DNA from 2 places in the Mesorhizobium sp. M1004 genome. Region 2 is predicted to be linked to the other one. Evidence: predicted binding sites of a transcription regulator. Region 2 holds the regulator's gene; the other holds the start of a gene.
What was found. The regulator PhoB, encoded in region 2, activates phosphate uptake and scavenging genes when phosphate is short. The targets are predictions, from matches to a motif close to TGTCATNNANCTGTCAT.
Positions count from the first base shown of each region.

Region 1: NKH54_RS28740 (alkaline phosphatase D family protein) is a predicted target of PhoB. The motif match lies at 11,410-11,426, and genes of this name have one in related genera.

Region 1 is NZ_JAMYNB010000019.1:60,925-77,081, forward strand. It holds gene NKH54_RS28705 (NAD-glutamate dehydrogenase) at 1-3,876, opposite strand, end outside; gene NKH54_RS28710 (peroxidase-related enzyme) at 4,008-4,571, shown strand; gene NKH54_RS28715 (LysE family translocator) at 4,598-5,209, opposite strand; gene NKH54_RS28720 (L-idonate 5-dehydrogenase) at 5,351-6,385, shown strand; gene NKH54_RS28725 (DUF1062 domain-containing protein) at 6,726-7,355, shown strand; gene typA (translational GTPase TypA) at 7,411-9,240, opposite strand; gene NKH54_RS28735 (hypothetical protein) at 9,438-9,716, shown strand; gene NKH54_RS28740 (alkaline phosphatase D family protein) at 9,764-11,338, opposite strand; gene NKH54_RS28745 (MFS transporter) at 11,602-12,885, opposite strand; gene NKH54_RS28750 (TetR/AcrR family transcriptional regulator) at 12,959-13,576, shown strand; gene NKH54_RS28755 (hypothetical protein) at 13,833-14,429, shown strand; gene ppa (inorganic diphosphatase) at 14,658-15,191, opposite strand; gene NKH54_RS28765 (GNAT family N-acetyltransferase) at 15,315-15,821, opposite strand; gene NKH54_RS28770 (TPM domain-containing protein) at 15,990-16,157, opposite strand, start outside.
Region 2 is NZ_JAMYNB010000003.1:234,355-250,511, reverse strand. It holds gene NKH54_RS08170 (response regulator) at 260-637, shown strand; gene NKH54_RS08165 (sigma-70 family RNA polymerase sigma factor) at 694-1,245, opposite strand; gene NKH54_RS08160 (NepR family anti-sigma factor) at 1,249-1,452, opposite strand; gene NKH54_RS08155 (response regulator) at 1,665-2,459, shown strand; gene NKH54_RS08150 (DUF1328 domain-containing protein) at 2,679-2,846, shown strand; gene NKH54_RS08145 (sensor histidine kinase) at 3,007-4,041, shown strand; gene NKH54_RS08140 (hypothetical protein) at 4,171-4,347, shown strand; gene NKH54_RS08135 (hypothetical protein) at 4,490-4,816, shown strand; gene NKH54_RS08130 (YMGG-like glycine zipper-containing protein) at 4,899-5,141, shown strand; gene NKH54_RS08125 (CHASE domain-containing protein) at 5,181-6,827, opposite strand; gene NKH54_RS08120 (ATP-binding cassette domain-containing protein) at 6,983-7,780, opposite strand; gene NKH54_RS08115 (sugar ABC transporter permease) at 7,793-9,109, opposite strand; gene xylF (D-xylose ABC transporter substrate-binding protein) at 9,254-10,294, opposite strand; gene NKH54_RS08105 (ROK family protein) at 10,561-11,796, shown strand; gene phoB (phosphate regulon transcriptional regulator PhoB) at 11,827-12,516, opposite strand; gene phoU (phosphate signaling complex protein PhoU) at 12,533-13,237, opposite strand; gene pstB (phosphate ABC transporter ATP-binding protein PstB) at 13,279-14,103, opposite strand; gene pstA (phosphate ABC transporter permease PstA) at 14,121-15,437, opposite strand; gene pstC (phosphate ABC transporter permease subunit PstC) at 15,434-16,157, opposite strand, start outside.

The sequences.
Region 1 (16,157 bases), on a different contig from region 2:
GTCGAAATGCGCGTCGTCAGGCACGTCGCTGGCGACGATGTCGGAAAACAGCACGATCTTGGCATAGGCGAGCAGCACGCCAAGCTCCGCCCGGGTCAGCGGCTCGCCACGCGCCTCGCGCTCGGCAAGGGCGGCCGGCGACGGCAGCGTCTCGACAGCGCGGTCGAGCAGGCCCCGAGCCTCCAGCGCCGCCATGAACCGGCTCTGGTGCGCGATGTCGGCAAGGCCGCGCTTGCGGGCGATGGAGAGCGCGAGCGTCTGTTCGTAATTGTTGGACAGCACGAGGCCGGCGACCTCGTCGGTCATCTCGGCCAGCAGCTTGTTGCGCGCCGGCCGGGTCAGCGATCCCTTGCGCATGGCGGACGCCAGCGCGATCTTGATGTTGACCTCGACGTCGGAGCAGTTGACGCCGCCAGAATTGTCGATGGCGTCGGAATTGCAGCGGCCGCCGGCGAGACCGAATTCGATGCGGGCACGCTGCGTGACGCCGAGATTGGCGCCCTCACCGATCACTTTGGCCCGCACATCGAGCGCGGTGATGCGGATGGCGTCATTGGCGCGGTCGCCGACTTCGGCATTGGTTTCGCCCGAGGCCCGTAAATACGTGCCGATGCCGCCGAACCACAGAAGGTCAACGTTCGCCTTGAGGATGGCGGTCATGATCTCGGCCGGTGTCGCGGTGGTCTTGGCGAGGCCAATCGCCGCCGCCGCTGCCGCAGGCAGCGTGATCGACTTCTGGCTGCGCGAGACGATGACGCCGCCTTCCGACAGCTTGGTCTTGTCATAGTCCTGCCAGGACGAACGCGGCAGCGCGAACATGCGCTCGCGCTCGGCCATCGACGCCACCCTGTCTGGATCGGGATCAATGAAGATGTCGCGATGGTCGAAGGCGGCGATCAGCCTGGTCTGCGGCGACAGCAGCATGCCGTTGCCGAACACGTCGCCCGACATGTCGCCGACGCCGACGACGGTGAAGGGGGTGGTCTGGATGTCGCGGTTGATCTCGCGGAAATGCCGCTTGACCGCTTCCCAGGCACCCTTGGCGGTGATGCCCATCTTCTTGTGGTCGTAGCCGGCCGAGCCGCCGCTGGCGAAGGCATCGTCGAGCCAGAAACCGTGTTTCTCCGAAATGGCATTGGCGGTGTCGGAGAAGGTTGCCGTGCCCTTGTCGGCGGCGACGACAAAGTAGGGGTCGTCAGGATCGCGCCTGACGACACCGGCTGGGGGTATGACGCCATCGAGCCCGATATTGTCGGTAATCGACAGCAGGCTGGAAACGAAATTCTTGTAGGCCGAGGTGCCGGCCTCGAAGATGGCGTCGCGGCCGGCGCTCATCGGCAGCTTCTTCGGATAGAAGCCGCCCTTGGCGCCGACCGGCACGATGACGGCGTTCTTGACCTGCTGCGCCTTGACCAGGCCGAGCACCTCGGTGCGGTAATCCTGGGCGCGATCCGACCAGCGCAGGCCGCCGCGCGCAACCGGGCCGAAGCGCAGATGCACGCCTTCGACCTCGGAACCGTAGACGAAGATCTCGCGCCACGGCCGCGGCGCCGGCAATCCTTCGACCGCCTGCGAATCGAGCTTGATCGCCAGTGACTGGCCCCGCTCCTTCGTTCCCGCAACGAAATGATTGGTGCGCAACGAGGCTTCGATCAGGTTGAGATAGCGGCGGATGATGGTGTCGTCATCGATGTTGGGGACTTCCTCCAGCGCGTCCTTGATCTTGGCCTTGAGGTGCTTGGCGGTGATGACGCCTTCCGTCTCGGCGGTCGGGCCGAGACGAGCGACGAACAGTGCATGCAGGCCGCGCGCAATGTCGGGATAGCGGTTGAGCGCGGCCGCGATGAAATCCTGGCTCTGCGGGATACCGGCTTGCTGCAGGTAGCGGCCATAGGCGCGCAGAATGCTGACTTCGCCCGACCACAGGCCGGCGGTCTGGGCAAGCCCGTTATAGCTGTCATTGTCGATGTCGCCGCGCCAGACCGACAGGAACGCGTCCTCGAACAGCGCGCCGCCATCGCTGAGGTCGATCGGCTTGCCGTAGCTGTTCTCCAGCTCCATGTCGTGGACGAAGACGGTGTCGCCGCCGTCCTCGCCAACCTCGAAGGTGCGCTCGCTGATGACGCGGAAGCCGATGTTTTCCAGCACCGGCACGCGACGCGACAGCGCTACCGGGCTGCCGTGGTGGTAGATCTTCAGCGCTGCCTGATGCGGTTTCTGCTCGGCATGGCGGTAATAGTCGATGGCGATCGGGTTGGCGGTGCTGATGCCGGCGATGCGCCCCGCATCCTTCAGCGCGACGGCCGCGCTGAAGGAATCGCGATAGCTCTCAGGCAGACGCGCGGCGATCGCCTTCAGCGATGGATCGCCGCCGACGGCTTCCGCAGCTTCGGCCAGCGCGTCGTCCCAGGTTCGCACGATGTCGCGGATCGCCGCTTCGATCACCGCCTGCTCGACCTTCGGCGTCTTGCCGCCGGAGCGGCCGATGATGAAATGCACACGCGCCAGCCCGCCCTCGGGGAAAGCCGGATAGTAAGCCGACAAACGGCCTTCGAAGACGGTCTTGAGATAGGTGCCGATCTTCTCGCGCACGACGCTGTCATAGCGGTCGCGCGGCACGAAGACGAGGATCGAGACGAAGCGGTCGAACTGGTCGGCGCGCACCAGCGCCCGCACCCGCGGCCGCTCGACCAGGCCGAGAATGGCCGCGGCGTGCTTCTTCAGGATCGGCACCGGCACCTGGAACAGTTCGTCGCGCGGATAGCTCTCCAGAACGTTGATCAGTGCCTTGCCGGAATGGTCGTGCCGGTCGAAGCCGGACTTGGCAATGATGGTCTCGGCCTTTGACCTCAGATACGGGATTTTCATCACCGAGCGCGTGTAGGCAGTCGAGGTGAACAGGCCGACCATGCGCAACTCGCCGGCAAGCGTGCCCTTGGCGGTGTAGGTTTTGACGCCGATATAATCGAGATAAATGCGGCGGTGCACCAGCGACTTGGCGTTGGCCTTGGTGACGATCAGCGGCTCCGGCCCATGCAGGAAGGCGCGGATTTCGGGCGTCGTCGTCACCGCCTCGGTGCCGCGCCGGAGCACCAGCACATCCGGGTCGGCGAGGATGCCGAGACCGGGTTTGTCGGCGCGCTCCAGATTGCCGCTCTCCGCGCCGCCGGAATATTTGAACTCGCGCATGCCAAGGAAAGTGAAATTGTCGTCGCGCAGCCATTCAAGGAAGGCGATGGCCTCGGCAACGCTCTTCTTGTCGAGCGGCACGGCGGAATAGCGGAATTCGGAAATCGCCTGGTCGAGACGGGCGAGCATCGGCTTCCAGTCGCTGACGGCGGCGCGCACCTGGTTGAGCATCTTGCGCAGGCGGTCGGCCAGCGCGTCGGCCTGCTCCGCCGTCAGGCGCGGAATATGGACATGGACGACGCTCAGGCGGTCGTGATTGCCATCGTCCTTGAGGGCGCTGCCGTCGCCGAGGATCTCGTCGACGCCGGCCTTGCCGTGACGCACGACGATGACCGGATGGGTGACCAAAGTCGGTTCGCCGGCAGTTTCTGTGATCTCGCCGAGGATCGAATCGAACAGGAACGGCATGTTGTCGTTGACGACGGTGATGATCGTCATCGGGCGGCCCTCGCGGGAGACGCCCGACCCGGCATCGACGGCGACGACACTTTGGCCCTTCTTGTGGGCGGCGACCGCACGTCCTGCCAGGTCGGCGGCGCGCTCCAGGTCGGCGGCGTCATAGGCGGCAATGTCTTCGGCCGGCGCGCGGGCCAGCAGATAGTCGGCGAGCCTGGCCGGCTTCCCGTCGGGTTTCACCCCGGCAGTGGCTGTTTTCTTCGGCTTAGCTGCGGATTTCACGCTCGCCATGTTGTCCTCCCGTCACATGCTTTTACGACTATGGTAGCAGATGACCGCTGTTTGGCGACAAAGGTTTGACGGCTCGATAAGAATTACAGGAATTCGACGGTCAGGCGGCGGTGAACCAGGAGGGAGACCCCATGTCCGGCAAAATCAGCGCACTTGACCTCGGTATCGCGGAACTGAGCGAGGCGACAAAAGCCTATTTCGCTAAATGCGAGGAAAAGCTCGGCCTGGTTCCCAACGTGCTTCTTGCCTATGCCTTCGACGAGAAGAAGCTGCGCGCCTTTACCGACACCTACAATGATCTGATGCTGGGTGAATCCGGCCTGTCGAAGCTGGAACGGGAGATGATCGCGGTCGTCGTTTCCTCGATCAATCACTGCTATTATTGCCTGACCGCGCATGGCGCGGCGGTGCGCCAGCTCTCCGGCGACCCGGCTCTCGGCGAGATGATGGTGATGAACTTCCGCGCTGCCAATCTTTCACCGAAACAGACGGCGATGCTCGAATTCGCCGTCAAGCTGACGGAAGAGCCGGCAAAGATCGTCGAGGCGGACAGGGAAGCACTGCGCAACGCCGGCTTCACCAACCGCGACATCTGGGACATCGCCTCGACCGCCGCCTTCTTCAACATGTCGAACCGCGTGGCGGCGGCCATCGACATGCGGCCGAACGACGAATACCACGCCATGGCGAGGTGAAAGTTTCCTTCTCCTCGTAGGAGAGGTCAACGCGCCGCGATGGCCCCGGCAGCGCCGGCCATCGTCGTGGCGCTGATGCGGTTGGCGATCTTCATCGCACGCTTGCTCTTCAACAGTTTGCGCGCCTGTGAGGCCGCGACGACCCAGGCGAGATCGATGGCGATCAGAACCACCGCCATCGTCGCCGTCAGTTCGACCCAGCCGATGACACTCACCGAAGCGAGGTCGATGATCGTCGGCAGCAGCGCCAGATAGAACATCATGATCTTGGGATTGCCGAGCGTCACCGCCATGCCGGCGAAGAAGAGCTTGAGCGGCGAATCCTCACGCGGCATCTCGCCTTCCCTGGCCTCGACCGGCGCCGTCCACATCTTCCAGGCGAGGTAAGCGAGGTAGGCGACGCCCACCCATTTCACGACGACGAAGGCGAAATGAAACGTCTGCGCCACGACCGCCAGCCCGAACACCGCCAGCGACAACCAGATGCCCTCGCCGATCCACATGGCAAGCAGGAACGGGAACACGTCGCGAAAGCCTTTCGAGATGACGCGGGCGACAAGGGCTGCGATCGACGGTCCGGGCGAACCGGCGGCGACGAACAAAGCGGCGGCGAAGATCAGGAGCGAGGTGAGGTGCATGACGGAGCCTTCGAGCGTTGGATGGCGAAGAATATCCGATCGGCGTCAATTTGGCACCCCTCTGCCTGATGGGCCAACGAACGCGACACATTTCGGAGATCGGACTTGCCCGTGCCAGCGGTTTGAGAAAGGATCGCGGCCGTGAAATCAATCGTCATCCACGCCGCAAAAGATCTGCGCATCGAAGAGACCGATTCGGGCGCGCCTGGCGCCGGACAGGTCGAAATATCGGTCGAGGCCGGCGGCATCTGCGGCTCGGACCTGCACTACTACAATCATGGCGGCTTCGGCGTGGTGCGCCTGCGCGAGCCGATGATCCTCGGACATGAGGTCGCCGGCACGGTGAAGGTGCTTGGCGCCGGCGTCTCCAGCCTCGCTGTCGGCGACCGCGTCGCGATTTCGCCCAGCCGGCCGTGCAATGCGTGCCGGTACTGCCTGCAGGGCGTGCAGAACCAATGCCTCAACATGCGATTTTACGGCAGCGCTATGCCGATGCCACATATACAGGGCGCCTTCCGCCAGTGCCTCGTCGCCGAGGCCTGGCAGTGCCACAAGATCGCCGACCATGTCTCCATCAACGAAGCCGCCTTTGCCGAGCCGTTCGCGGTAACGCTGCATGCCGTCAACCGCGCCGGCTCGCTGCTCGGCAAGCGGGTCTTGGTCACAGGCAGCGGGCCGATCGGTGCGCTCTGCATCCTGGCCGCGCGCGTCCACGGCGCGCGCGAGATCGTCGTCACCGATGTCATGGACGCGGTTCTGGCCAAGGCCAACGAGATCGGCGCCGACCGCACCATCAACGTCGCCACCGACGGCGCCAGCCTCGCCGCCTACAATGTCGAGAAGGGCAGTTTCGACGTGATGTTCGAGTGCTCCAGCAATGAACGCGCGGTGCGGGCTGGGCTCGACGTGCTGAAGCCGCGCGGCGTGCTCGTCCAGCTCGGCCTTGGCGGCGATATGTCGCTGCCGCAGAATCTCATCGTCGCCAAGGAGATCGAGATGCACGGCAGCTTCCGTTTCCATGACGAGTTCGCGCTGGCCGTCGATCTGATCAACAACCGTCGCGTCGACGTTAAGCCGCTGCTGACCGGCATCTATCCAATGGACGAGGCGGTTGCGGCTTTCGAGATCGCCGGCGACCGCAACAAATCGATGAAGGTACAGATCGCCTTCGCCTGAGCACGGCGAGACACCCTATGAACCTTGCCCGCTCGGCATCTTGCCGCTAGAAGAACCGTCCCGACATTCATTTCGAGCTTCATTTTGCCTCAGTAACCGCCGGTCTCGCCAACTCCCCTGATCACACTTGGCAGGGCGCCGCATTAAGCGGTGCCTGCTCCATTTCACGTGTTCCTCAGGCGGCGGTTCGAGACCGGTTTGGCACTGCTGAACCGTTGTCGCGCGCTTTGCCGCCCGTGACAGCTGATTTCCGACATAGCTAGCTCTCGCCACGCCGTGCCCGCATGGGCATCTCGCCATTGCCGACCTGAAGAACTTCCACACTGGAAGGTCTTCCGGCTTGTCCCAACATCTCGCTATCCACTGGGCAATCACGCCCGAAATCGCGCCTCGACCCCTGGTCCACTGCAACCGCTGCAGCGCCGTGAAAGCCTATCGCTGCAGCGACAAATTCCGCGTCAACGCCAATGGCAAACGCATTGATGTCTGGCTGATCTATCGCTGCATCGACTGCGACAATTCGTGGAATTTCGGCATTTTCGAACGCTGCAACCGCCGCGACATCGAACCCGCGCTGCTGGCAGCGCTCGAAAGCAACGATCCGGCCCTCGCCCGCCGCCATGCCTTCGATGTCGTGGCGTTGCGAAACCGGGTCGGACGCGTCGAGGAGTTTCCCGATGTCGCCGTTCACAAACACCGGCTCGGCGGCGAAGGCCGACCCGCAGCCGCGCTTGAAATCAGGCTTGGGCTGGAAATGCCGACATCGCTGCGGCTCGACCGTCTGCTCGCCGGCGAACTCGGCATCTCCCGATCAAGGCTTCAGGCGCTGGAGGAGAAACGATTGCTGGTTGTTGTTCCCGAAGGCGCCAGAGCTTTGCGCAAGCCGGCCCGCGACGGCACGGCGATTCGCATTGACCTGGCCGACGAGCCGGATCGTGAAGCCATCATTTCGGCTGCCGTGGGTGAATGACAAGAGGGGCGAAGCACCGGTGCTTCGCCCCTCTCGAATTTAGACAATCAGACGATTACGCCGCGCCCACAACCTTGGCCGACTTCTCGAAGCGCTTGCGCTCGTTCGGGTCGAGATAGAGCTTGCGCAGGCGGATGGTCTTCGGCGTCACCTCGACCAGCTCGTCGTCCTGGATCCAGGCCAGCGCGCGCTCCAGCGTCATGCGGATCGGCGGCGTCAGCTTCACCGCCTCGTCCTTGCCGGCGGCGCGGATGTTGGTCAGCTTCTTGCCCTTCAGCACGTTCACTTCGAGGTCGTTGTCACGGCTATGGATGCCGATGATCATGCCCTGATAGACCTTGACGCCCGGGTCGATGACCATCGGGCCGCGGTCTTCGAGGTTCCACATGGCATAGGCCACTGCCTCGCCCTGTTCGTTGGAGATCAGCACGCCGTTGGTGCGGCCCGGCAGTTCGCCCTTGTAGGGCTGGTAGGCGTGGAACAGCCGGTTCATCACGGCGGTGCCGCGCGTGTCGGTCAACAGTTCCGACTGGTAGCCGATCAGTCCGCGCGTCGGCGCGTGGAAGACGATGCGCTGACGGTTGCCGCCCGAAGGCCGCAGCTCGACCATCTCGGCCTTGCGCTCCGACATCTTCTGCACAACGATGCCGGCGTGCTCCTCGTCGACGTCGATGACGACTTCCTCGACCGGCTCCAGCAATTCACCGTTCTCGCCCTTCTGCATGACGACGCGCGGACGCGACACGGCGATTTCAAAGCCTTCGCGGCGCATCGTCTCGATCAGCACGGCCAGCTGCAATTCGCCGCGGCCGGAAACGAAGAACGAATCCTTGTCGGGCGATTCCTCGATCTTGAGCGCGACATTGCCTTCGGCTTCTCGCAGCAGGCGGTCGCGGATGACGCGGCTGGTCACCTTGTCGCCTTCGGTGCCGGCGAGCGGCGAATCATTGACCAGGAAAGACATGGTCACGGTCGGCGGATCGATCGGTTGCGCATGCAACGCCTCGGTCACCGCCAGGTCGCAGAACGTGTCGGCGACAGTGCCCTTCGACAGGCCGGCAATTGCCACGATGTCACCCGCCTGCGCCTCTTCGATCGGCTGGCGCTCGAGGCCACGGAACGCGAGGATCTTGGAGATGCGCCCGGTTTCGATCTGCGTGCCGTCATGGTGGAGCACCTTGACCGCCTGGTTGGACTTCAGCGTGCCGCTCTCGATACGGCCGGTAATGATGCGGCCGAGGAACGGATTGGCTTCCAGGATGGTGCCGATCATGCGGAACGGGCCGGGATGAACGGTCGGCTCCGGCACATGCTTGATGACGAGGTCGAACAGCGGCGCCAGGCCCTGGTCCTTCGGGCCTTCCGGATTTTCCGAGACCCAGCCATCGCGGCCAGAACCGTAGAGGATCGGGAAGTCGAGCTGCTCGTCGGTGGCGTCAAGCGCTGCAAAAAGGTCGAACACCTCGTTGACCACTTCGACGTGGCGGGCGTCCGGACGGTCGATCTTGTTGATGACGACGATCGGCTTCAGGCCGACCTTGAGCGCCTTGCCGACGACGAATTTGGTCTGCGGCATGGGGCCTTCGGCGGCGTCGACCAGCACGATCGCCGAATCCACCATCGACAGGATGCGCTCGACCTCACCGCCGAAATCGGCGTGGCCGGGTGTGTCGACGATGTTGATGCGGGTGTCCTTCCAGTCGACCGAGGTCGCCTTGGCCAGGATGGTGATGCCGCGTTCCTTTTCGAGGTCGTTGGAATCCATGGCGCGCTCGGCGACGCGCTGATTGTCGCGGAAGGAACCGGATTGCCGCAGCAATTGGTCGACGAGGGTGGTTTTTCCATGGTCGACGTGCGCGATGATCGCGATATTACGAATTTTCATTTTGTGGTCTCGGGAGCGTTGCAGGCAGCAGGCCAAAAGGCGCCGCCTCTTTCGGTTGCGCGGCTCATACAGGGTTTTTCGCAATTGCGAAAGAGGAGGCGCACCACCAAATACTCATCAAATCTTAAGCATCTCGGTGTGAGATGGTTTTGTTAACCAAGGCGGGAACCTTTCTGGGCCCGGGTAGTTCGAAATTCATGACCGACAAACTCAACCGATTTTGGCCCCTCATCGCTTCGGTCGCATTCGCTGCCGTGCTGGCGGCCAATGCCGCTCAATCGGCCGCCACGGTGAAGGAAGCCAATCCGGCTTCGTCGTCCGACCGGACGGCCGAGCAGATGTTTGCCGACGCCCCTGATGGCGTCGACCCCGTGGTCACCGGCCCGGTCAGCGCCTCTTTCAAGCAGAGGCAGCAGGTTGCAGGCTGCGACAGCGCGGTGTGGCCGAAGATTCCGACGGTTTGCTACCCGGACTGACGGCTGCCCATTCCAGGCATAGCGATCCTTCGCACCGACCCAAAGGCTTACGCCGACCGCACCGGATCGAGCGTCACCTTGTAAAGCTCGATGTCGTCGCGATCCATCAGCCGCACGGTCAGCTGCTCTGTCGCCCCTGAAATGTCCACCAGGCCAAAGAACTGCAGGCCGGCCGAGGGTGGCAGGTTCTGGCCCTGTTCGGTGGTCGGCGCCTTGATGAATTTCAGCTCCGGGCCGAAGGTCATGTCGAAATCATTGGGACCGAAGGTACCGGCGTGGATCGGGCCCGAGACGAATTCCCAGAAAGGATTGAAATCCTGGAACCGCGCCTTGTCGGGGTTGTAATAGTGCGCCGCCGTGTAGTGGACATCGGCGGTCAACCAGACCGTGTTGGTGATGCCGGCAGTCTTGATGTAGCGCAACAGGTCGGCGATCTCGAGCTCGCGGCCTTTGGGCAGGCCATTGTCGCCATTGCTGATGGCTTCCGCGCCGACCTTCTTGGCGCCGTCGTCCCAGACGACGAGGCCGAGCGGCATGTCGGCGGCAATGATCTTCCAGGTCGCCCTGGAATTCGTCAGCTCGCGCTTCAGCCATTTCGTCTGCTGTTCGCCCAGCATGCGTGACTGCGGCGTCATGTCCTCCTGCATGTCGGGGCCGTTCGGGCCGCGATAGGAGCGCATGTCGAGGAAGAACACGTCGAGCAGCGGCCCATGCGCGATCTTGCGGTAGACGCGGCCGGGCTCGGACGGCTCGTAGCGGATCGTCGTCATCTCATGGAAGGCGCGCGCCGCACGCGCCGCGAGCACATGGACGGATTTTTCGGTGTAGCGGCTGTCGGCGCCGAGATTCTTCGAATCCGACCAGTTGTTCAGCACCTCGTGATCGTCCCACTGGTAGAAGGTCGGGCAGATGGCGCTCAAGGCCAGAACGTTTTTGTCCATCATGTTGTATTTCCACTGGTCGCGGTACTCATCCAGCGTCTCGGCCACCTTGCGCTTGCCGTCGATCAGGACGACGTTTTTCCACTTGCCGCCGCCAGGCAGGTCTACCTCGTCCTTCATGGCGCCATCGGCATAGATGGTGTCGCCGGAATGCAGGAAGAAATCCGGCGTGTGCCTGGCGATGGTGGCGTAGGTTTTCATGCCGGTCTCATCGATTCCCCAGCCCTGGCCGGCCGTGTCGCCCGACCAGGCGAATTTTATGTCGCGCTTCGAGGCGGGTGCTGTGCGGAAACGGCCGACGATCGGTTCGGAAACGGCGTTGATATCCGACAGGTCGGCGGCAGTCATCCGGTAGAAGATATCCTGGTCGGAGGCGAGGTCGGTGAGCAGGCGCTTGACCGTGAAGTCACTGGCCGGCGAGGTATCGAGCGGCGCCAGCCGCGTCGCATTGGCGAAGTTTTCCGTCGACGACACTTCGAACATGACGCGCGAAGGCCGGTCGGTGCGCGTCCACACCATGCCGCTTGAGGCATCGACATCGCCGGACTGGACGCCATGGGTGAAGGCCGGGCGCTGGCTGGCTCGCGAATAATAGGGCAAAGCGAGCCCCGATGCGCCGAGCAGACCGGCGGCGCTGGCAGAGGTGACGAAAGCGCGGCGGGTCAACGAGATCTTGTTCATGGCTGTCTCCTGATGGCTTCGAACGGTGCCAGCAAGCTCCAGCTTCAATGTTTCAGCCACATCTCGGGAAGATGAAACTTTGATAACAATCGACAGGTGATCTCCGCCCTTGAGGGGGGAGATGTCGCCGAAGGCGACAGAAGGGGGTCGCCTCGCTTGGAGCGCCGACCTCCTATGCGCAAGAGGCTGAGTCCGGTCGCACGGACCCCCTCTGGCCGCTTCGCGGCCATCTCCCCCCTGAGGGGGGAGATTAGTACCGCGCCTTACGCCGCTTGCGGCTCCGGATCGAAAGCCGGCCTGCTCGTATTGATCAGCAGCGACAGACACGCAGCCACGATCGCCGTCAAGCCGGCGATCAGGAAGGCCAGTTCGTAATTGCCCTGCAATTCGCGCATGGTGCCGCCGAAGGCAGCGGCGGTGGCGGCCCCCACCTGGTGGCCGGCTACGATCCAGCCGAACACGATCGGGCCGCTGCGGTCACCGAAGGCCTCGTTGGCGAGCCTGAGCGTCGGCGGCACGGTGGCGATCCAGTCGAGACCGTAGAGCACGGCGAAGATGATCAGGCTGGTCGCCGAGAAGCCGGAATAGGGCAGATAGATCAGCGCCAGACCGCGAATGCCGTAGTAGACGCCGAGCAGCTTGCGCGGGTCGAAACGGTCGGTGAGCCAGCCCGACAAAGTCGTGCCGATCAGGTCGAAAATGCCCATAAGCGACAGCAGGCCGGCCGCCTGTACCTCGGGGATGCCCATGTCGCCGCAGAAGGAGATCAGATGCGTGCCGACCAGCCCGTTGGTGGTGAAGCCGCAGATGAAGAAGGTGGCGAACAGATACCATAAGACGCGGGTGCCGGCGGCGCGGCGAAGCGTGTTGAGCGTATGCGCCAGGAAATTGCCTTGCGATGCCGGCGATACCGGCGGCACGTCATCGGCCCCGGCGCCATAGCGCACCATGCCGATCGAAGCGGGACGCTCCGGAACCAACAGCCAGACCAGCGGCAGAAGACAGGCGGTGGCGATCGAGACGGCGGTAGCGACGGGCTGCCAGCCGCCCGACTGGGCGAGTGATGCCAGCAGCGGCAGGAACACCAAGAGGCCGGTGGCGCTGGAGGCCGACATCAGCCCCATCACCAAGCCGCGATTGGTCTTGAACCAGCGGTTGACGATGGTGGCGCCGAGCACGGTGGCGACCGCGCCGGAGCCGATACCTGAAAACACGCCCCAGGTGAGGAACAGGTGCCATGGCTCGGTCATCAGCAGGCTGAGCGCGGTCGAGCCCGACATGATCACAAGCGAGGCAAGCAGCGTGCGGCGCAAGCCGATACGCTCCATCAATGCGGCGGCAAACGGCCCGGTCAGGCCGTAAAGGAAGATGCCGATCGCGGCGGCAATCGAAACCGTATCGCGCCCCCAGCCGAAGCTTTTATCCAACGGCAGCATCATCACCGAGGGTGCGGAACGAAGCCCGGCCGCGATCAACAAGCAGAGGAAGATGACGCCAACCACGACGAAAGCGTAGCGCTGGCCAAAGGGATGGGATTGAGCTATCATGTTACTGACCGGTACGTTGCAGGGTGAGGACATGTATACGTACCGATCGGTAACACGTCAATCGAGTCATACCATGCCAACGGACAAAAATATTGAACTGACCATCAAAGACGGTCATGCAGCCGCACCGCCCAAGGCTGCCAAGAAAATCCTCGACGTGGCCTACGACCTGTTCTACCGCCGCGGCATTCGGGCGATCGGCGTCGACGAGATCGTCAAGCGCGCCGGCGTCACCAAGCCCAGCCTCTACCGCAGCTTTCCCTCCAAGGACGAGCTTGCCGCTTCCTATCTCAGGCAATATGACCGTGAGTACTGGGAGCGTTTCGACGAAGCCGTGGCTGCCCATCCCGGCGACCCGCGGGCACAGCTCAGGGCTTTCCTGACTCGCGTCGGCAAGCGCACGCAAAAGCCGGACTATCGCGGCTGCGGCATGACCAACGCGGCGGTGGAATATCCCGAACATGGCCATCCGGCGCGCGTCGTCAGCGAGGCCAACAAGCAGGAGTTGCGCCACCGCCTGCGCGCGATGGCCGCAGCGATGGGCGCTAAAGACCCTGACACGCTCGGCGACGGCCTGCTGCTGTTGATCGAAGGCGCCTATATCAGCGGCCAGCTCTTCGGCCTCGGCGGCCCGGCGCAATCGGTGGCCCGCAACGCCGACCTGCTGATCGAAGCGAGCTTGAAGAAATAGCATTTTCTAACGTTGGCGCCGCCCCTCACCTGCCGGCATCCTTTCCCGGAAATGGGGCGAGGAACGCTCTCATCACCATTTCGCCAATTGCCAGCGTTGCAAGGTTGTCGCCAGCGGCGCAGCCGGCCACTTTCTCCCGTTCAGGGGGAGAATTGCCCGGCAGGGCGATGTGGGTGGCGCCAACGTTGAGATTGGCACGCTAGGCCGGCCGCAGATTTGGCGATAGGCTGGGGCGAACTTCACGGGAGACGTCCGCATGCGAACCCTGCTGCTTGTTCCATTCGCCCTCGCCGCCCTATCCCAAACCGCCCATGCCGACGGAATATCCAGCGTCTACACCGACCTCGACTCGCAAAAGGATTGCGTCACCTATGCGCAGGCCGAGGAAGGTGACGGCGACTGGGCCGAACTCGCCTGCTCCGGCTATCGCGGCTATCCCGTGCTGATCGCCTACGACGATGCGCGTGAATCGCTATTCTACGGGTTTCCGCCCGGCGGCGAGATGACCTCGGTCTGGGAGAGCTTTTCCGGCTTCAACTCGTCCGGCGCCAAGGTCGAATGGCGCATCGAGACCAAGGGCGACGTTGCCGTTCCCTTCGCGGTGATCCACCGCCGCTCGATCAGCAATCCCGAGGATGAGAACAAGCCGACCGAAGTGCTGCTCGTCGCCAAGGTCGCCCAGATGGAAGCCCGCGACGGCTGCACCATCGGCCTCGTGCTCGCCACCGGCAACCCTCAGGCCAACGACCAGGCGCGCAAGCTGGCGGACGAAAAGGCGAAGAGTTTCGCCTGTGGCAAGGACAAGCACACCGTCATCGGCAACGTGCCGGCGTTTGGTCGGGTGGATAACTAGCCACGTGGGTGCAAGGCACCCCCCTCTGCCCTGCCGGGCATCTCCCCCTCAAGGGGGGAGATTGGCAGCTTCGCTGGCGGCGCTTTTTCTTTCGGCGCTGAAAATTGACGAAAGCCGTTGCGACATCCGATCTCCCCCCTTGAGGGGGAGATGGCCGGCAGGCCAGAGGGGGGTGCCTCGCGCTGGCGTTTGCCGCTTACTTGAACGAGACGCAGGCCTCTCTCGGCGCTACTTCGCCGCCTTCGCCCGTGCGATCGCGTCGACGATCATCTTCTTGGCGTATTTGGAATCGTGCCAGCCTTCGATCTTGACCCATTTGCCGGGCTCGAGATCCTTGTAGTGCTCGAAGAAGTGCTGGACCTGGTCGCGGGTGATCTCGGGCAGCTGCGTGTATTCGGTGACGTTTTCGTAGCGCAGCGTCAGCTTCGGCGAGGGCACGGCAATGACCTTCTCGTCCTGGCCGGCATTGTCTTCCATCACCAGCACGCCGATCGGCCGCACATTGATGACGCAGCCCGGCACCAGCGCGCGCGTGTTGCAGACCAGCACGTCGATCGGGTCGCCGTCGCCCGACAGCGTGTGCGGCACGAAACCGTAATTGCCGGGGTAGCGCATCGACGTATGCAGGAAACGGTCGACGAACAGCGTGCCGGCCTCCTTGTCCATCTCGTACTTGATCGGCTCGCCGCCGATCGGCACCTCGATGATGACGTTGATGTCCTCGGGCGGGTTCTTTCCGATGGCAATGGCTTCGATTCGCATGGCTTAAATCCCTCTCTCGATGTCCAAGATCGATAGCGGGCGGCGCGGCATGGTGCAATGCGGCGATTGGTGCGAAGCGCTAACGGAAGCGCACGGTTTATGATGATTTGTAACCGAGACCGGTCATTCCCAGACGAAGGCGACCTTCTTGAGCGCCCTCTGCTCGAAAATCTCGACGCCTTCGGCGACGTCACGGCCACCCGCGCCGGCATAGAAGGAAAGTGCGTTCTGGTTGTCTTCCAGCGCCCACACCACCATTCCCTTCAGCCCGTGGTCGGCAAGCCGCGCCCGCGCCGCCTTGAACAGCCGGCTGCCGAGCCCGATGCCCTGATATTCCGGACGCAGGTAAAGTTCGTAGATTTCGCCCTGTTGCTTCAGCTCGCGGGCGCGGTTCTTGCCGATCGTGGCATAGCCGGCGATGGTGCCGCCGATCTCGACCACCAGAACGGTGGCGGCGCGGCGGATGGCGTTGGCCCACCAGTCGGCGCCGCGGCGGTTGATCATCGAGGTCAGCGAGCGATGCGGGATGATGCCGGAATAGGCGCCCTCCCAGGCCAGCTGGTGCACGTCGGCAATGGCGCCGGCGTCGCGCGGTTCGGCTTTCCTGATGTCGATGCTCAGCGTATTCATGATTTGTTAACCATAAACCCGCATCGGCCATTTGCAAGAGTCGAGGTCAGCCCGCCGACCGCTTTCTCACAGCCGATCGCGACACTGCTGACAATGGGCAAAGCCTGCCTGGAAAACGCGCCCAGCCGGCGCGGTCAGGCGTCCGTCCGGGTAGCGCGTGCAGGCTCTTCAGATCTCGACGAGATGATCGTCCAGCTCATTGGCGTCGCCCGACGTCACCGGGAAATGCTCGGCCAGCACCGCGCCGACCTGCCCGATCGCCTTGACGAAGCCGTCGGCGAGCCGGTCGTCACCGGCATGCTGCAGGAGATCGCGCACCACGCCGTCCCAGACATG
Region 2 (16,157 bases):
TCTCTTGCCAGAGACTGAGTGCTACGCCTTGCAAGGCCGCGGTTCCGCTGCCGATGGCATGTCTTTTTTAAATGACAGGATGGCAAATAGCGATCATGACTCGCTACACTCCACTGAGGCGAATTCGAAGCTCGCTTTTGGAGTAGAGCCGGTGGGCGAACTTTTCGGATTAAGGCCTGACCGATCCCCCCAAGGTCCGCGATGCGGTTGACTGGAGTCACTGTACCCGATGCTGCAAGAATTGAGGAGAGATTGCCAAGTGCCGCCATTGCTTGAGGGATTGCGAATTCTTGTCTTGGAGGATGAATTCCTGATCGCCATGGATGTCGAGCAGCTTTGCCGCGACCATGGCGCGAGCGACGTAGTGATTGCCCGCGCTCTGGCCGAGATCGATGAGCAGAAGGTCGTTGGCGAGTTCGACGCCGCTATCGTGGACCTCATGCTGGGCGGAACGTCCACACTCGATTTCGCCGCGCGGCTGCGCCAATCGGGCCTGCCGTTTGTCTTTGCCTCCGGCTATTCGGACCCCGATGAGATCAAAGGGTCTTTTCCCGGCATCCGCCTGGTCACCAAGCCTTATTCGGGGACCGATCTCGTCGAGGCTCTGGCGGCGGCCTGCGGCCGCGCGCCAGTCTGAGATATCTTCGATGCGTATGTGTAAAGAGCCCAGGCCCGCAAACGGGGCCTCCGCCGTCAGGCAGCGTTTGAACCCGTCACCTGGGACGAGATCGCGTCCGGCCCGTATTCGTCTTCGCCGGAGATTTTGAGGATCTCCTGCAACCGCGTGCGGGCCCGGCTGACCCGGCTCTTGATCGTTCCGACCGCACAGCCGCAGATTTCGGCGGCCTCTTCATAGGAAAAGCCTGAAGCGCCGATGAGGATGATGGCTTCGCGCTGGTCCTCGGGGAGTTGCTCGAGCGCGCCGCGGAAATCCTTGAGGTCAAGCTGGCCGTGCTGAGCCGGATGAACGGCAAGCCTGGCCGTCATGATGCCGTCGCTGTCCTGCACCTCGCGGCCGCGCTTGCGCATCTGGGAATAGAACTCGTTGCGCAGGATGGTGAACAGCCATGCCTTGAGATTGGTGCCGGGCTGAAAGCTCTCATGCTTGTCCCAAGCCTTGACCAGCGTCTCCTGCACCAGATCGTCGGCCTTGTCGGCATTCTGCGTCAGCGACACGGCAAAGGCCCGCAGGCTCGGGATCGAGCCGAGCAGGTCGGTCTTGAACCCTTGTGAGACAGCTGCCATGCCTCAGTCCTTCTTCTGTGCAGGTTCGGCCTTTTCCAATTGGCTGAGCAACTGGGCAAAGCGATCCGGCACATTGTCCGAGACCAGCTCGTCATAATATTGTTTGAGTTTGCGGCCGATTTCCGAATTCGCCCCGAGCGGGTCGCCGGAATTGGCCCGGCGCCTGTCAGCGGCGCCAGCCAGCGTTTCTTTATTCATGTCCTTCATTTCGCCCTTAAATCCAGCGCCCCGAGCCGCCCCATTACACAACGCAAAGCGGCCCCCTCGTCTGGTTGCCCATCGCACCACAAACGTCGCCCGTACGGTTTCGTTCCACAAGTCTCGGAACTTTTTCGCAAAACCCGCGTTTGGGTGTTGGGGCTTGCAATCAGCTTGACCTGCAATCTATGCAATCACGTCATCTGAGGGAGACGTCTACCATGAGCCTTTCCGCAACCATCGCTCCGCACCTGCCGTTCCTGCGCCGCTTTTCACGCGCCGTATCCGGATCGCAGGAGAGTGGCGATGCGCTGGTCGCCGCGATGCTCGAAGCCATCATCGCCGACGTCGACATCTTCCCGCAAGCGTCAAGCGACCGCATCGCGCTCTACAAGGTATTCGCCAAACTGTTCACCTCCATTGCCATCCGCGTTCCGCAGGAGCAGGCACAATCGGCATGGGAGCAGCGCGCCGCCGCCAATCTGAACGCCATTGCGCCACGGCCACGCCAGGCTTTCCTGCTGGTCGCGGTCGAAGGCTTCGGTGAAGACGAGGCAGCTGAAATTCTCGATGTCGACGCCAAGGAATTCTCCGAACTGCTTGCCCAGGCGAGCAACGAGATCTCTCGCCAGGTGGCGACCGATGTGCTGATCATCGAGGACGAGCCGCTGATCGCCATGGACATCGAGGAAATGGTCGAGAGCCTCGGCCACCACGTGGTCGGAACCGCGCGCACCCATACCGAGGCGGTGGCGATGTTCGGCAAGACAAGGCCGAAGATGGTGCTGGCCGACATTCAGCTTGCCGATGGCAGCTCGGGTATCGATGCGGTCAACGAAATCCTGTCGTCGACTTCGGTGCCGGTAATCTTCATCACCGCCTTCCCCGAACGTCTGCTGACCGGCGAGCGGCCTGAACCGGCCTTCCTCGTCACCAAGCCGTTCAATCCCGACATGGTCAAGGCGCTGATCAGCCAAGCGCTGTTCTTCGACCGGCAGGCCAAGGCCGCCGCGTGAAGTAGGGCCTTCAATCTCCAACTTTTCGCCGCCTCGCAGCGTTGCCGGCACTGGCGATCGCCTAGCCCGGCGATCGGCGGCTGCCCGTCGCTCCGTATGGGGCGCACGCGCGTGAATCAACTCGCATCCGGCCTCTTCCAAAGACCTTCTTTTTCGGCAAATGGTGGAACAAACAGCAATCACTCACGTTCTTGATTCAGTATCGGAAGGAGACAGATCATGCTCTACTGGGCGCTCGTATTTCTCGTCGTGGCGATCATCGCCGGCGCGCTTGGTTTCGGCGGCATCGCCGGTACCTCGGCCGGTATCGCGCAAATATTGTTCTTCATCTTTCTCGCCTTCCTCGTCATCTCGCTTCTGGCCGGCCTGTTCAGACGGGCATCGTAGGAGCGGGCGAACACTGGAAGCCGCACCCCTCAAACGGTTTCCAGCCACCGCCGGGCGATGTCCTCCAACGGGACATCGTCCGGCGGACCTTTTCTGGGGACCTACTCAGGAACTGAGTCCAAGTGAATCGTTCGGTCCTGATCAGGTGGACAGGTGATTGATGCGTTCCATTGGCGGAGGCGAGAGCGGACAGGGCGACGAGGTGATCGCACTGCACCCGGCTGAAAGCGGAATGCAGCTTGGCCGGGCCTTGCTTCACGCTCTGCACAATGCCGGCATTTCCGTCCTCTATCAGGATCGTGAATTGAAGACTGTATGGGCCCGCAACATGCGTGCGCCGTGGGTTTCCGACACAGCCGACAGCAACGGCGCGTTGCCACCGGCGCAAGCTGAGCAAATCGCCGCCGCCAAAAGCAATGTGATCGCTTCCGGCAATCCGGAACGCCTTGAACTGAGTGTTCCCACCGGTGATGGCATGCGCTGGTTCCAGGTATGGGTCGATGCCGATCGGGGCAATCGCGGCGACGTGCAGGGCGTCGTCACCACGATGGTGGAAACCACCGAGCAGAAACGCCGCGAACAGACGCTGAAGACGCTGTTGCGCGAAGTCAGCCACCGCTCCAAGAACCTGTTGGCCATCATCCAGAGTATTGCCACCCAGACCGGCCGCTATTCCGAGACACCCGACGATTTCCTGAAGCGCTTTCGCGGCCGCCTGCAGTCACTGGCTTCCTCCCAGGATCTGGTAACGTCGTCGAACTGGCGGGGTGCAGCACTTCGCGAGCTTATCCGCGGCCAGGTCGTTCGCTACGGCGCCGATCCCGCGCAGAGCCTGCGCTTCAATGGCGTCAACCCCTACCTCAATCCCAACGCGGCCATTCATATTGGACTGGCAATGCACGAACTCGCCGTCAATTCATTCAGCTACGGCGCCCTGGCGCGGCCGGACGGCTTTGTCGAGGTAACCGCCGATCTGTCGAACGTCGCAGAGGCCGCAGACAAGCCGGCTTTGTCGCTGACCTGGGTCGAGGCCATTGTCGCCAATGATAACAGGCGCACCGAGAAACGCTTCGGCAGCGTTGCCCTCGAACGTGTCGTGCCGGCATCGCTGAACGGCACGGCGACGCTGGAGATCACCAGTGACCGCCTCGAATATCGCCTCGTCGTTCCGCACGGCAATTTCGAAACCGAATGAGCGGCGGGATTCCTTAACCGGCTGTTCACCATAAAATCCGATGCTGTGGTTCCCAGAGATTGCTGGATCTTGACCGATTCAACCGATGTTTCGGCCGCAGCCTGCAACGCGAGTATGGGAGGAATGATCATGACGGTTGCCGATATGAACAGGCTGGAGCAGGCCGCCCGGGTGTCGATGAGCGGCTTTCAGGATCCTGACGCTTCAGCCTCGCCTTTGCAGCACGCCTGGCATCCCTTGCTTCGCGTCGCCGCTGTCGCGCTCGTCGCCGCTGTTGTGCTGATCGTGGCGTCGCAATTGGTCTGAGCCAGATGCTCAGGTTCACGCTGCTCCCAAGCAGCCTGGCTCAGAAACTGTCCAGCTCGTAGCCGACCAATTATTAACGCCCCTTTCGGCACAGGAACTTTGACGGCTGTGGACCGTTCTTATGGCGAGAGGACGTGTCGCCGTGGAACACATCGCCGCTTTGCTTTTGGTAATTGGCTGTTCGAACAACATGACCGAATGCCGTGAACTGCCGGTGCCGGTCAGTGTTTTCGAAACCGCCGAAGCATGCACGGCAGAACGTCCATTCGCTGCCGGCGACGTGCAGGGTCAGGCCGAGCACGTCGTTGCCAAATGTCTTACGGTCGACCCCGCGCTGGAAGATGATTACGACCAGATCGTCTGGAACGTGCGCCCGGACGGCACCCTCGACGCGTCTTTGCAGATTTCCAGTGTCGTGGTCGCGTCGAACGCCACGCGCCGCGAAAAAGACTCTCTTAGCCAACAATAAGATCGAGCGGGCAAAGGCTGCTGTTTTGTGCTAAATAGCGGCTGGAGCTTACTAAAGTGAGGACAAAGTGAGGAGAGATTCTATGCGGAAATTGATTATTGCCATGGTTGCGGTGGTCGCCGTCAGCGGCTGCAGCACGACCGAGCAGGATGTCGGTGTCGGCGCCGGTGTCGGTGCTTTGGCCGGCGGACTGATCGGCGGCGGCAAGGGTGCGCTGATCGGCGCAGCCGTTGGCGCCGGTTCCGGCCTGCTGGTGCGCAACCTGCGCAACGGCTATTGCCAGTATCGCGACAATCGCGGCCGGCTCTACACCGCTCGCTGCTGATTCGCTTCAAAAGCGTCAGACAATCGCGACGGAGACCGGTCAGCCGGTCTCCGTTTGTTTGCCTGCATGAGGCGGCGGGATCCTGATTTCCACCGTAAGCCCATCGACGCGAAAATCTCGGGCAATCGTGCCGCGCAATTCCTGCGTGACATTGAGGTCGATCAGCTTGGTGCCGAAGCCGGTCTTCGCCGGCGCTTCGAGTTCCTTCTGCCCGGCCTCGCGCCAGTTCAGAACCAGCATCCGCTCGGACCCGCGCCCCTCGAACGACCAGTTGACCTTCAGCGCACCCACGGAATTGCCGGCCTCGCCATATTTCAGCGCATTCGTCGCCAGCTCGTGAAAGGTCAGGCCAAGCGCCTGCGTCGTCCTCTCGTCGAGAAGCACCTGAGGCCCTGACAATATCCCTTCCGGAAGCTCCTTGCCGAACACCTGGCCGAGCTCGATGCGCAGCAGGTCGCCAAGATCGGCCTTCTGCCAGCGCGAACGCGTCAGCATATCCTGGGAAGCCGCCATTGCCTGGAGGCGGGCCGAGAAGGAAGTTGAGAACTCCTTCACGTCGGTTGCTTGCGCTGCCGTCTGGCGCGCAATCGCCAGCACCCGCGTGATCGAATTCTTGATCCGATGCTTCATCTCCTGCAGCATCAAATCCTTTTCGAGCAGGCTTTTTTCCGTCGTTTCATGCAGCAGCGACTTGGCGTCGTAGGCGCGCTCCTGGTAGCGGGCCACCAACGCGATGGCGCCGGCCAGAAGCAGGCCGAACAGCCCGAGCATGACCGGAATGGCGCGCGAGGACGGTTGCGAAAATGCACTTGTCGGCCGAAACAGCACCGTCCACGGCCGACCGGCGACGATGATCTTGCGCGTCACCAACAGCCTGTCGCCAAAGCTCGCGGCCGGCGGCGTTTCGGACTGGAACAGAAGATTGTCGGCGTCCGCCGTGCCGTCATAGACCGCGGTGTTGACCGGCAGCAAAGGCGTGCGGCTGAGCGCGGTCTGGAGCAGGTCGCGGGCGCGGAAGGCCGCGTAGAGAAGGCCTGATGTCGATGATCTGGACGCATTGATACCATCCGGCGCGGTTTCTACATTGAGCCTGACGAAGACCAGGAAGCCGGTAAAGGTCTGCGCCGCGCCAGTATCCTGGCCGAGCTGGACCAGACCGCTTGCGTGCTGTGCGTCATCGGCCAGCGCTTTTTCGATCGCCTCGCGCCGCACCGGCTCGGTGAACATGTCGTAGCCGATGGTGGATTCGTTGGCGGGGTCGAGCGGCTCGAACAGCACGACGGGCGTGCGCCATGGCTGTGTCGTGTCCGGATAGACCGTGTGGGCGGCGCCGCGGTCGCGCAACATGTCGCGCTCGACCGCCGCTTCGTCACCGGTCTTGGCCAGCCTGAGATAGCCGATGCCGCGCAGGCCGGCGAAATTGTTATCGACATTGAGGGCGCTGAAGAAGGCCTTGAATTCGCTACCTGAAATCTCGCCATTGCGGGCGTCGAACAGCGCCTGCGTCGAGCGCAGCAGTGACAGATGCAGATCGATACGGCTTTCGATGCGGTTGAGCGCGTCGTCGGCCGTCGCCTCGAACTTGATGCGCGCCGCTTCCTGGGTGGCGAAATAGGCGAAGCCCGCCATCGTCAGGCTGATCAGTGCAACGGCAATGAAGGCAAGGATCGGGAAAAACTTCTTCAACGCAGGCCCACGGACGGTTCGGGAACCTTTATGGGCAAGTCGCGGCGGCAAGACAATGGCGCGGCCAAGCCATAATGACGGCTGGCATATCACGTATATTTAGCCGGCTTATCGGTCGAACATCGGTGAAGATGAGAGCCGATGATATCGTGGTCTCAGGCCGCGATCTTCAGCGCACCCGGACCGGGAATGGCGCCGGGCGGACACTTTCCCAGGATGATCATGCCGAGCACTTCGTCCTGCGTCACATCGGTGGTGAGCGCGGTGCCGACGACCTGGCCGTTCTTCATTACGCAGACTCGGTCGGCAAGCTCGAACACGTCGTGAATGTCGTGGCTGATCAGGAAAATGCCGATGCCGTCGGCCTTGAGCTGCTTTACCAGTTCGCCGACCTGCGCCGTCTCCTGCGGCCCAAGCGCGGCCGTCGGTTCGTCCATGATCAGGATGCGGGCGTTGAACAGGATGGCGCGTGCGATCGCCACCGACTGGCGCTGGCCGCCCGATAGCTTGATCACGGGCTCCTTGAAGCGCTGGAAGCGCGGATTGAGCCGGCCCATCACCTTGCGCGCCTCGGCCTCCATGGCGACATCGTCGAGTGTCCCCCACGCGGTCATCAGTTCGCGGCCGAGGAAGAGGTTGGCGGCAGCGTCGACATTGTCGGCCAGCGCAAGCGTCTGGTAGATCGTTTCGATGCCGTATTTCTTGGCGTCGCGCGGATTGGAGATCGAGGCCTCCTGGCCGTTGACCAAGATCTGGCCGGCATCGCGCTTGTAGGCGCCCGACAGGATCTTGATCAGCGTCGACTTACCGGCGCCGTTGTGGCCAAGCAGCGCCACCACTTCGCCCGGGAAAAGATCGATGGACGCATCGTCGACGGCGCGAATGCCACCGAACGCGATCGAGATGTTGCGCATGTCGATCAGTGGCGTACCGGTGGGAGCAGTTTTTTCCATAATCGTTCCTCCCTAGACGCGCTTGCGGTAGACGGTGTCGAGCCAGACGGCGATGACCAGGACAGCGCCAACGACAATGCTCTGCAGCGGCGAGTCGATGCCGAGCAGCACCATGCCGGATTGCAGCGACTGCATCAGAAGCGCGCCGAGCATGGCGCCCATCACCGTTCCGGCGCCGCCCGCGAGCGACGTGCCGCCGATGACAGCGGCCGCGATCACCAAAAGCTCGTCCAGTGTGCCCAGCGCATTGGTTGACGCATTGAGACGGGCCGACGAGATCGCCGCGCTGATTGCAGCCAGCACACCCATGATCATGAACACCTTCATGGTCACCCAGCGCGTGTTGATGCCGGCGAGTTCCGCTGCCTCCGGATTGCCGCCGATGGCGAAGACATAGCGGCCGAAACGCGTGCGCTTGGTGATGAACGTCATGATGATGCCGACAATCACCGCCATCAGCACCGGTATGGCGATGCCATGCGCGATGAACAGCCCGCCTTCGGGAACGGTGATGCCGTTCTGCTGTGCGTACTGGCGCACGATGCCGATCGGCCATGGATAGGAATTGGCGATCCACACGGCGCCGAGGATGGCCGCGCAAGCGACCACGCCAAGCAGGGTCTCGGCCCAGACGGGGCGCAGTGGAAAGCTGAAGCGCTTGCGCTGCGAGCGACCGTTGAGCAGCGCGAAGGCGACCGCCGCGCAGGCGACGATGCCGACGATCCAGCTGGCAGCGGCGCCAATCGAGCCGCGTGGTCCGCCGCCCATCAGCTGGAAGGTGGCGTCGAGTGGCGCGACCGTGCGCCCGCTGGTGATGAGCCATGCCATGCCACGCCAGACCAGCAGGCCACCAAGCGTCACGATGAAGGCCGGAACCTGCATATAGGCAATGATGAAGCCCTGGAACGCGCCGATCAGCAGACCAAGCACCACGCCGGCGGCAAGCGCGACGATCCAGAGCCAGGGGTTTCCAAGCTGGAAGCCGATGACGCGAATCAGGAATTCGGCCTGTGCCACGCCCATGATCATGCCGATCACGCCTTCGACGGAGCCCACCGAAAGGTCGATGTTGCGCATGACGATGACCAGTACCATGCCGGTCGCCATGATCGCGACCGAGGACGTCTGTACCGACAGGTTCCAAAGATTGCGCGGCGTCAGGAAAAGCCCACCCGACAGGATATGTATGCCGACCCAGATGACCAGCAGCGCGCCGACCATGCCGAGCATGCGCGTGTCGAGCTCGGTCGCTCTCAGGAACCGGGCGGCCGCGCCGAGTTCAGACGCTCGTGCCGTATCGGCCTGCGGATTTGAGGTCGTGTCGGTCATGATGTCCTCCAGCGGCTTGCCGTCTGGCGCGGATGCCGGACCACAGCCTAGAAGTTTGCCGCCGATGGCGGAAACACACAATTCTCGTAGAGAAAACGCCGCGGGTTGACAGCCGCGGCGCCTCATTTCTTCAAGTCGTCGAGATCAGTTGCAAGCCGCGACGCTGCCGGCGGCGACGCCCGTGCAGACTTCGTCCTTCTTGATCCAGCCGGCGTCGATGACGACGTTGAGGTTGTCCTTGGTGATCGCGACGGGGGTCAGGAACAGCGACTTGACGGTGTTGCCGCCAGGCGTGGTGAAGTCCTTGGCGCCGGCAATGTCGCCGGTCTTCTTGCCATCGGCAAGCTGCGAGGCGATCTCGGCGGCGTTCTTGCCGAGTTCGCGCGCGTCCTTCCACACCGACACCGTCTGCGTGCCGAGCGCGATGCGGTTCAGAGCGGCATGGTCGCCGTCCTGGCCCGAGACCGGAACCGTTCCGGCAAGGCCCTGCGCCGTCAGCGCGGCGACAACGCCGCCGGCTGTGCCGTCATTGGCCGCAACCACGGCATCGACCTTGTTGTCATTGGCGGTCAGGAACTGTTCCATGTTCTTCTGGGCATTGGCCGGCAGCCAGCCATCGGTATAGGCCTCGCCGACATTCTTGATCTTGCCCGAGTCGATGGCCTCCTTGAGCACTTCCATCGAGCCCGAGAACAGGAAATCGGCATTCGGATCCGAGCCAGAGCCCTTGATGAAGACATAGTTGCCCTCGGGCTTCGCCTTGAACACTTCGCGGGCCTGCATGCGGCCGACTTCCTTGTTGTCGAAGGTCAGGTAGAAGACGTCCTTGTTCTCGATCAGGCGGTCATAGCCGACGACCGGAATGCCTTCGTCCAGCGCCTTCTGCACCGCCGGGCCGATGGCCGAGGCGTCCTGCGCCAGGATGATCAGCGAGTTGGCGCCCTGCGAGATCAGGCTTTCGACGTCGGTCAGCTGCTTGCCGGGATTGGACTGCGCGTCGGCGGAAATGTACTTGTCGCCGGCAGCCTCGATCGCCGTTTTCATCGCCGCCTCGTCGGTCTTCCAGCGCTCTTCCTGGAAGTTCGACCACGACACGCCGATGACCTTGTCCTTCGCCTGCGCGACCGAGACCAGCGCCAGCGACATGGCGACGCCCGCCAGCATGGCGGCTGCAAATTTGTTCATTATAACCCTCCCTGCGCCGCGCACGGCGCGACAAAACCGGCCCGAAGGCCTGCACACAGAGGCTCCATTTTTTCGAGCCTCGAAAAAATACTGGTTCAATGATAAGGCACTGTCAACATCGATTATGATGGATTCTGATGGCGTTGCCGAATTTTTTCGAGCTCCGCAATAAACAATGACAGGGCTGCCGGCGTCTGCCAATATTTGGCTGGTGCCGTCGAACGCCTTCACTATCATGAGGCGCGAGGAGGCCGGGAGGAAAACAAATGTCGGTTGGGATCCGCCACGACGATCTGCGCCGTCGCAACCGTGCGATGGTGATTTCGGCCGTGCGCCGGGCCGGCCAGCCGTCGCGGACCGAGATTGCGGCGACCACCGGCCTCAGCCATTCGACGATATCGGCAATCTCGTCTGATCTAATTCAAGAAGGCATCCTGATTGAAGGCAAGCCTGGCGAGACCGGCTCGCTGAAACGCGGCCGGCCGCAGGTCGGCCTTGGCCTCAACCCGGAAGCGGCGGCGGTCATGACCGTGGTGCTGTCGCTGAACTTCCTCTCCGTCACCGTCATCGACTATGCCGGCCAGGTGGTCGCGGAAGAACAGCGCCGGCTCGACACGCTGACCATGCCGCGCGACGAGCTGATCGGCGAATGCGTAGCAATCGTCGGGCGGCGTCTCGCGGACCCGGACCTCGATGTCCAGAGCATCGCCCGCATTGCCATGGGCATCCAGGGCATCACCGATTCGCAGGCGCGGGCCATGCTGTGGTCGCCAATCACGCCACTGACCGACATTGCCTTCGCCGACATGTTGGAAGCGGAATTCGGCATTCCTGCCACCATGGAGAACGACTGCAATATGATGGCGGTGGCCCTGCAATGGCGCCAGCCCGAGCGCTACCGCGACAATTTCATCGCGATCCTCTTGTCGCACGGCATCGGCATGGGGCTGGTGCTGAAAGGCGAACTGTTCACCGGCACCCATTCCTCGGGCGGCGAGTTCGGCCACATGATCCACCGTCCGGGCGGCGCGCTCTGCCGCTGCGGGCGGCGCGGCTGCGTCGAGGCCTATGCCGGAAACTACGCCATCTGGCGCAGCGCCAAAATGATGAGCGAAGATGCCGAGCCGGTCGATATCGGCGACGCTGATATGCGCGCACTCGCCGCGCGCGCCCGCGAAACCGATGGCCCGGAGCGCGAAGCCTATCGCAAGGCCGGTGAGGCGCTCGGCTTCGGCCTCGGCAGCCTGTTTGCGCTGATCGACCCGGCGCCTGTCGCCATGGTTGGCGTCAGCGCCGCCGCCTTCGACCTGATCGAGCCGGCATTGCGCGAAGCGATCGCCCAGACCGCCGGCGGCCAGCACTCGAAGTCGATCTCCTTCGACACCGAGCCCAACGAGCTGCCGCTGATCCGCGAAGGCTGTGCCATGCGCGCGCTCGGCTTCGTCGATCAGGAGATTTTCGCGCCGGGCATTCAGGCCAAATCCGGCAAGCATGTCGCCTGAATGGCCGGCAACGGCGCGACGCGCAGCATCCTAGTCTTCCCTGATCGCGTAGCCGGCGCCGCGAATGGTACGGATGACATCCGGCATGCGGCCGTTGTTGACCGCTTTGCGTAAGCGCCCGACATGGACGTCGACGGTTCGCTCGTCGATGTAGATCGTCTCGCCCCAGACATTGTCGAGCAGCTGGCTGCGCGAGAACACGCGGCCGGGATGGCGCATCATGAATTCGAGCAGCCGGAACTCGGTCGGTCCGAGCCTGATCTCGCTCTTCTTGCGGTAGACACGGTGCGACTCGCGGTCGAGCACGATGTCGCCGACCTTGAGCACGCTGGACAGCACTTCCGGCTTGGCCCGGCGCAGCAGCGCCTTCACGCGCGCCATGAACTCCGGCGTCGAGAATGGCTTGACCAGATAGTCGTCGGCACCGGTGGACAGGCCGCGCACGCGATCGCTTTCCTCACCGCGCGCGGTCAGCATGATGATCGGCAGCCGCTCGGTTTCGGGCCGCACTCTAAGCCGCCGGCAGAGCTCGATGCCGGAAACAGCGGGCACCATCCAGTCGAGCACCAGGAGATCGGGCACGTTTTCCTGCAGGCGGATCTCGGCCTCGTCGCCGCGTGTCACCACCTCGACGTGATAGCCTTCGGATTCGAGGTTGTAGCGGAGGAGCACGCCTAGCGGCTCCTCGTCCTCCACGACCATGATGCGTGGCGCGATCATAGGCAGTTCACCCTCATCAGGCCGGCGTGGCCATCGCCGTCTCGTCCTGCTTCGGACGATTGGCGGGCAATTGCTGGCCGGTCAGCACATAATACGCATTTTCGGCGATGTTGGTGACATGATCGCCGATGCGCTCAAGATTCTTGGCGCAGAACAAGAGATGCGTGCAGGCGGTGATGTTGCGAGGGTCTTCCATCATGTAGGTCAAGAGCTCACGAAACACGGACGTGTATTTGACGTCGATGCGCTCGTCGTCATTCCTGAGTTTTGCAAGAGCTGCCGCATCGGTGGCGGCATATTCCTCGACGACGCCTTGCACCTGGATCAGCACCAGCTGCGCCATGGCATCGATGGAGTGCGAGAGGTCGCGCGGCGTGACGCTCAAGCCCACGGTGCCGACGCGTTTGGCGATGTTCTTGGCGAGATCGCCGATGCGCTCGAGGTCGCCGGCCATGCGGATCGAGCCGACCACGGCGCGCAGATCGTTGGCCATCGGCTGGCGCTTGGCGATCAGCGTGATGGCGCGGTCGTCCAGTTCGCGCTGGCGCGCATCCATGATGGCGTCGTCGGAAACGACACGCTGTGCCAGCGCATTGTCCGAATTGAGCAGCGCCCTGGTCGAGCCGCTGACCATCGAGCCTGCCAGATCGCCCATGTCGCGGATCAGCTTGCTGATCTGCCCGAGCTCTTCATCGAAGGAGGCGACGGTATGTTCACCCATGATCTTGGTCCTCGTGCCTGAAAATTCACCCGCCGGACGGCTCAGCCGAAGCGGCCGGTAATGTAGTCCTGGGTGCGCTTGTCGTCGGGGTTGGTGAACATCTTGTCGGTGGCGCCCTCCTCGACGAGATAGCCGAGATGGAACATCGCCGTGCGCTGCGACACGCGCGCCGCCTGCTGCATCGAGTGGGTGACGATGACGATCGTGTAGTTCTGGCGCAGTTCGTCGATCAGCTCCTCGACACGGGCGGTGGCGATCGGATCAAGCGCCGAGCAGGGCTCATCCATCAGGATCACTTCCGGCGACACGGCGATGGCGCGCGCGATGCACAGGCGCTGCTGCTGGCCGCCGGACAGGCCGGTGCCGGGCTCCTGCAGGCGGTCCTTGACCTCGTTCCAGATCGCCGCCTTCTTCAGGCTCTGCTCGACGATCTGGTCCATGTCGGACTTGCGCTTGGCCAGCCCATGGATGCGCGGGCCGTAGGCGACGTTCTCGTAGATCGACTTCGGGAACGGATTGGGTTTCTGGAACACCATGCCGACGCGTGCGCGCAGTTCGACGACATCGATGTTCTTGTCGTAGATGTCGTCTTCATCGAGCGTGATCTTGCCGGTCACCCGCGCCGAATCGATGGTGTCGTTCATGCGGTTGAGGCAGCGCAGGAAGGTCGACTTGCCGCAGCCGGACGGGCCGATCAGCGCCGTCACCTGGTTCTGGCGGACGTCGAGATTGACGTCGAACAACGCCTGCTTCTCGCCGTAGAAGACGCCGACCTTGTCGCCGCGCATCTTGATGACTTCGTTCGACTTGGCGTTCATTTTGTCGCCCACTGCATTTTCAAGGGACTGTTCGGTCATGATGTTCATACCAAATTGCCTTTTTTCTACCAGCGCCGCTCGAACCGGCGCCGAAGCACGATCGCGGTGATGTTCATGGCCATGAGGAAGACGAGCAGGATGATGATGGCGCCGGACATGCGCTCGACAAAAGCGCGCTCAGCCTCGTTTGCCCACATATAGATCTGCACCGGCAGCGCGGTCGCCGGATCGAAAGGCGTCGTCGGATAATCGGCGACGAAAGCGACCATGCCGATCAAGAGCAGCGGTGCTGTCTCGCCGAGCGCACGCGCCAGGCCGATGATGGTGCCGGTAAGGATGCCCGGAGCGGCAAGCGGCAGGATGTGGTGGAACACCATCTGCATCTTGGAGGCGCCGAGGCCGAGCGCCGCCGAGCGGATCGACGGCGGCACCGCGGCAAGGGCGGCGCGCGTGGCGATGATGATGGTCGGCAGCGTCATCAGCGTCAGCACCAGGCCGCCGACGAAGGAAGCCGAGCGCGGCATGCCGAGGAAGTTGATGAACACGGCAAGGCCGAGCAGGCCGAAGACGATCGACGGCACCGCCGCGAGATTGTTGATGTTGACCTCGATCAGGTCGGTGAAGCGGTTCTTCTTGGCGAATTCCTCGAGATAGATCGAGGCGGCGACGCCGATCGGCAGCGCCAGCAACAGCACGATCACCATCATGTAGAACGAGCCGATGATCGCCACGCCCATGCCCGACGTTTCGGGCCGGCTGGAGGCGCCATAGGTGAACAGGCCGGTGTTGAAATGCTCGGCCATCACGCCGTCGGCTTTAAGCTTGTTCATCCAGTCGATCTGCTGGTTGGACACCTTGCGGCGCGCTTCATCGACGCCGAGGTCGATCTGACCCTTGAAGGCCGAGTCGAGGTTCGCGGCAGCCAGGATGTCGACGTCACGCGTCCTGCCGATCACCGACGGATCGGCGGAGACGATGTCGCGCAGCTGGACGCGGGCGCCTTCCGACAGGAAGCCCTTGAGCTTCAGCATCATCGGCTTGTTGGCCGGATCGATGCCGAGCTTGGCCACCAGCGCGTTTTCGGCGAGCTTGGGATAGTTCGCCTTGATCAGCACGGTAGGGTCGGTGGCGCGCTTGCCGGAGGGATCGATCACCTTCTCGTCGAAGGTCACCGGCAGCGTCACGGTCGTCTGCCAGAAGGCGGTGTAGCCTTTCGAGACGATGGTGATCAGCATGATGGCCAGGAACGCCAGGCCCACCGAGATCGCAATCACGCCATAGATGCGGAACCGGCGTTCGGCGGCATAGCGCGCCTTCAGCCCGATGTCGCGGCGCGGACGCGCGACGGCACCCGCCATCGTGTCCAGGGGGATGTCGGTCATTCGTACTGCTCCCGGTACTTGCGCACGATGTAGAGGGCGACGATGTTCATCACCAGCGTCAGCGCGAACAGCGTCAGGCCGAGCGCGAAGGCGACCAGCGTCTGCGGTGAGTTGAACTCGAGATCGCCGGTCAGCTGGTTGACAATCTTGACGGTGATGGTCGTCATCGCCTCGAACGGATTGGCCGTCAGATTGGCGGCGACGCCCGCCGCCAGCACGACGATCATCGTCTCGCCGATGGCGCGCGACGCCGTCAACAGGATGGCGCCGACGATGCCGGGCAGTGCCGCCGGCAGGATCACCCGCTTGATCGTCTCGGAGCGCGTGGCACCGAGGCCGAGCGAGCCGTCACGCATTGCGCGCGGCACCGCGGTGATGATGTCGTCGGACAAAGAGGACACGACCGGGATCAGCATGACGCCCATCACCAGGCCGGCGGTGAAGATGCTCTGGCCCTGGATGAAGGGAGAGCCGCCGGTGAGGGCTGCCGAGAGGTCGCGCAGGAACGGTCCGAGCGTGACCACGGCGAAGATGCCGTAGACGATGGTCGGGATGCCGGCCAGCAGTTCAAGCGCGGGCTTGACCACCGACCGGACGCTGCGCGAGGCGTATTCGGACATGTAGACCGCCGACATCAGCCCGACCGGCACTGCGACCAGAAGCGCAACGGCGGCGATGTAGAGCGTGCCGGCCAGTAGCGGGATCAGGCCGAACTGACCC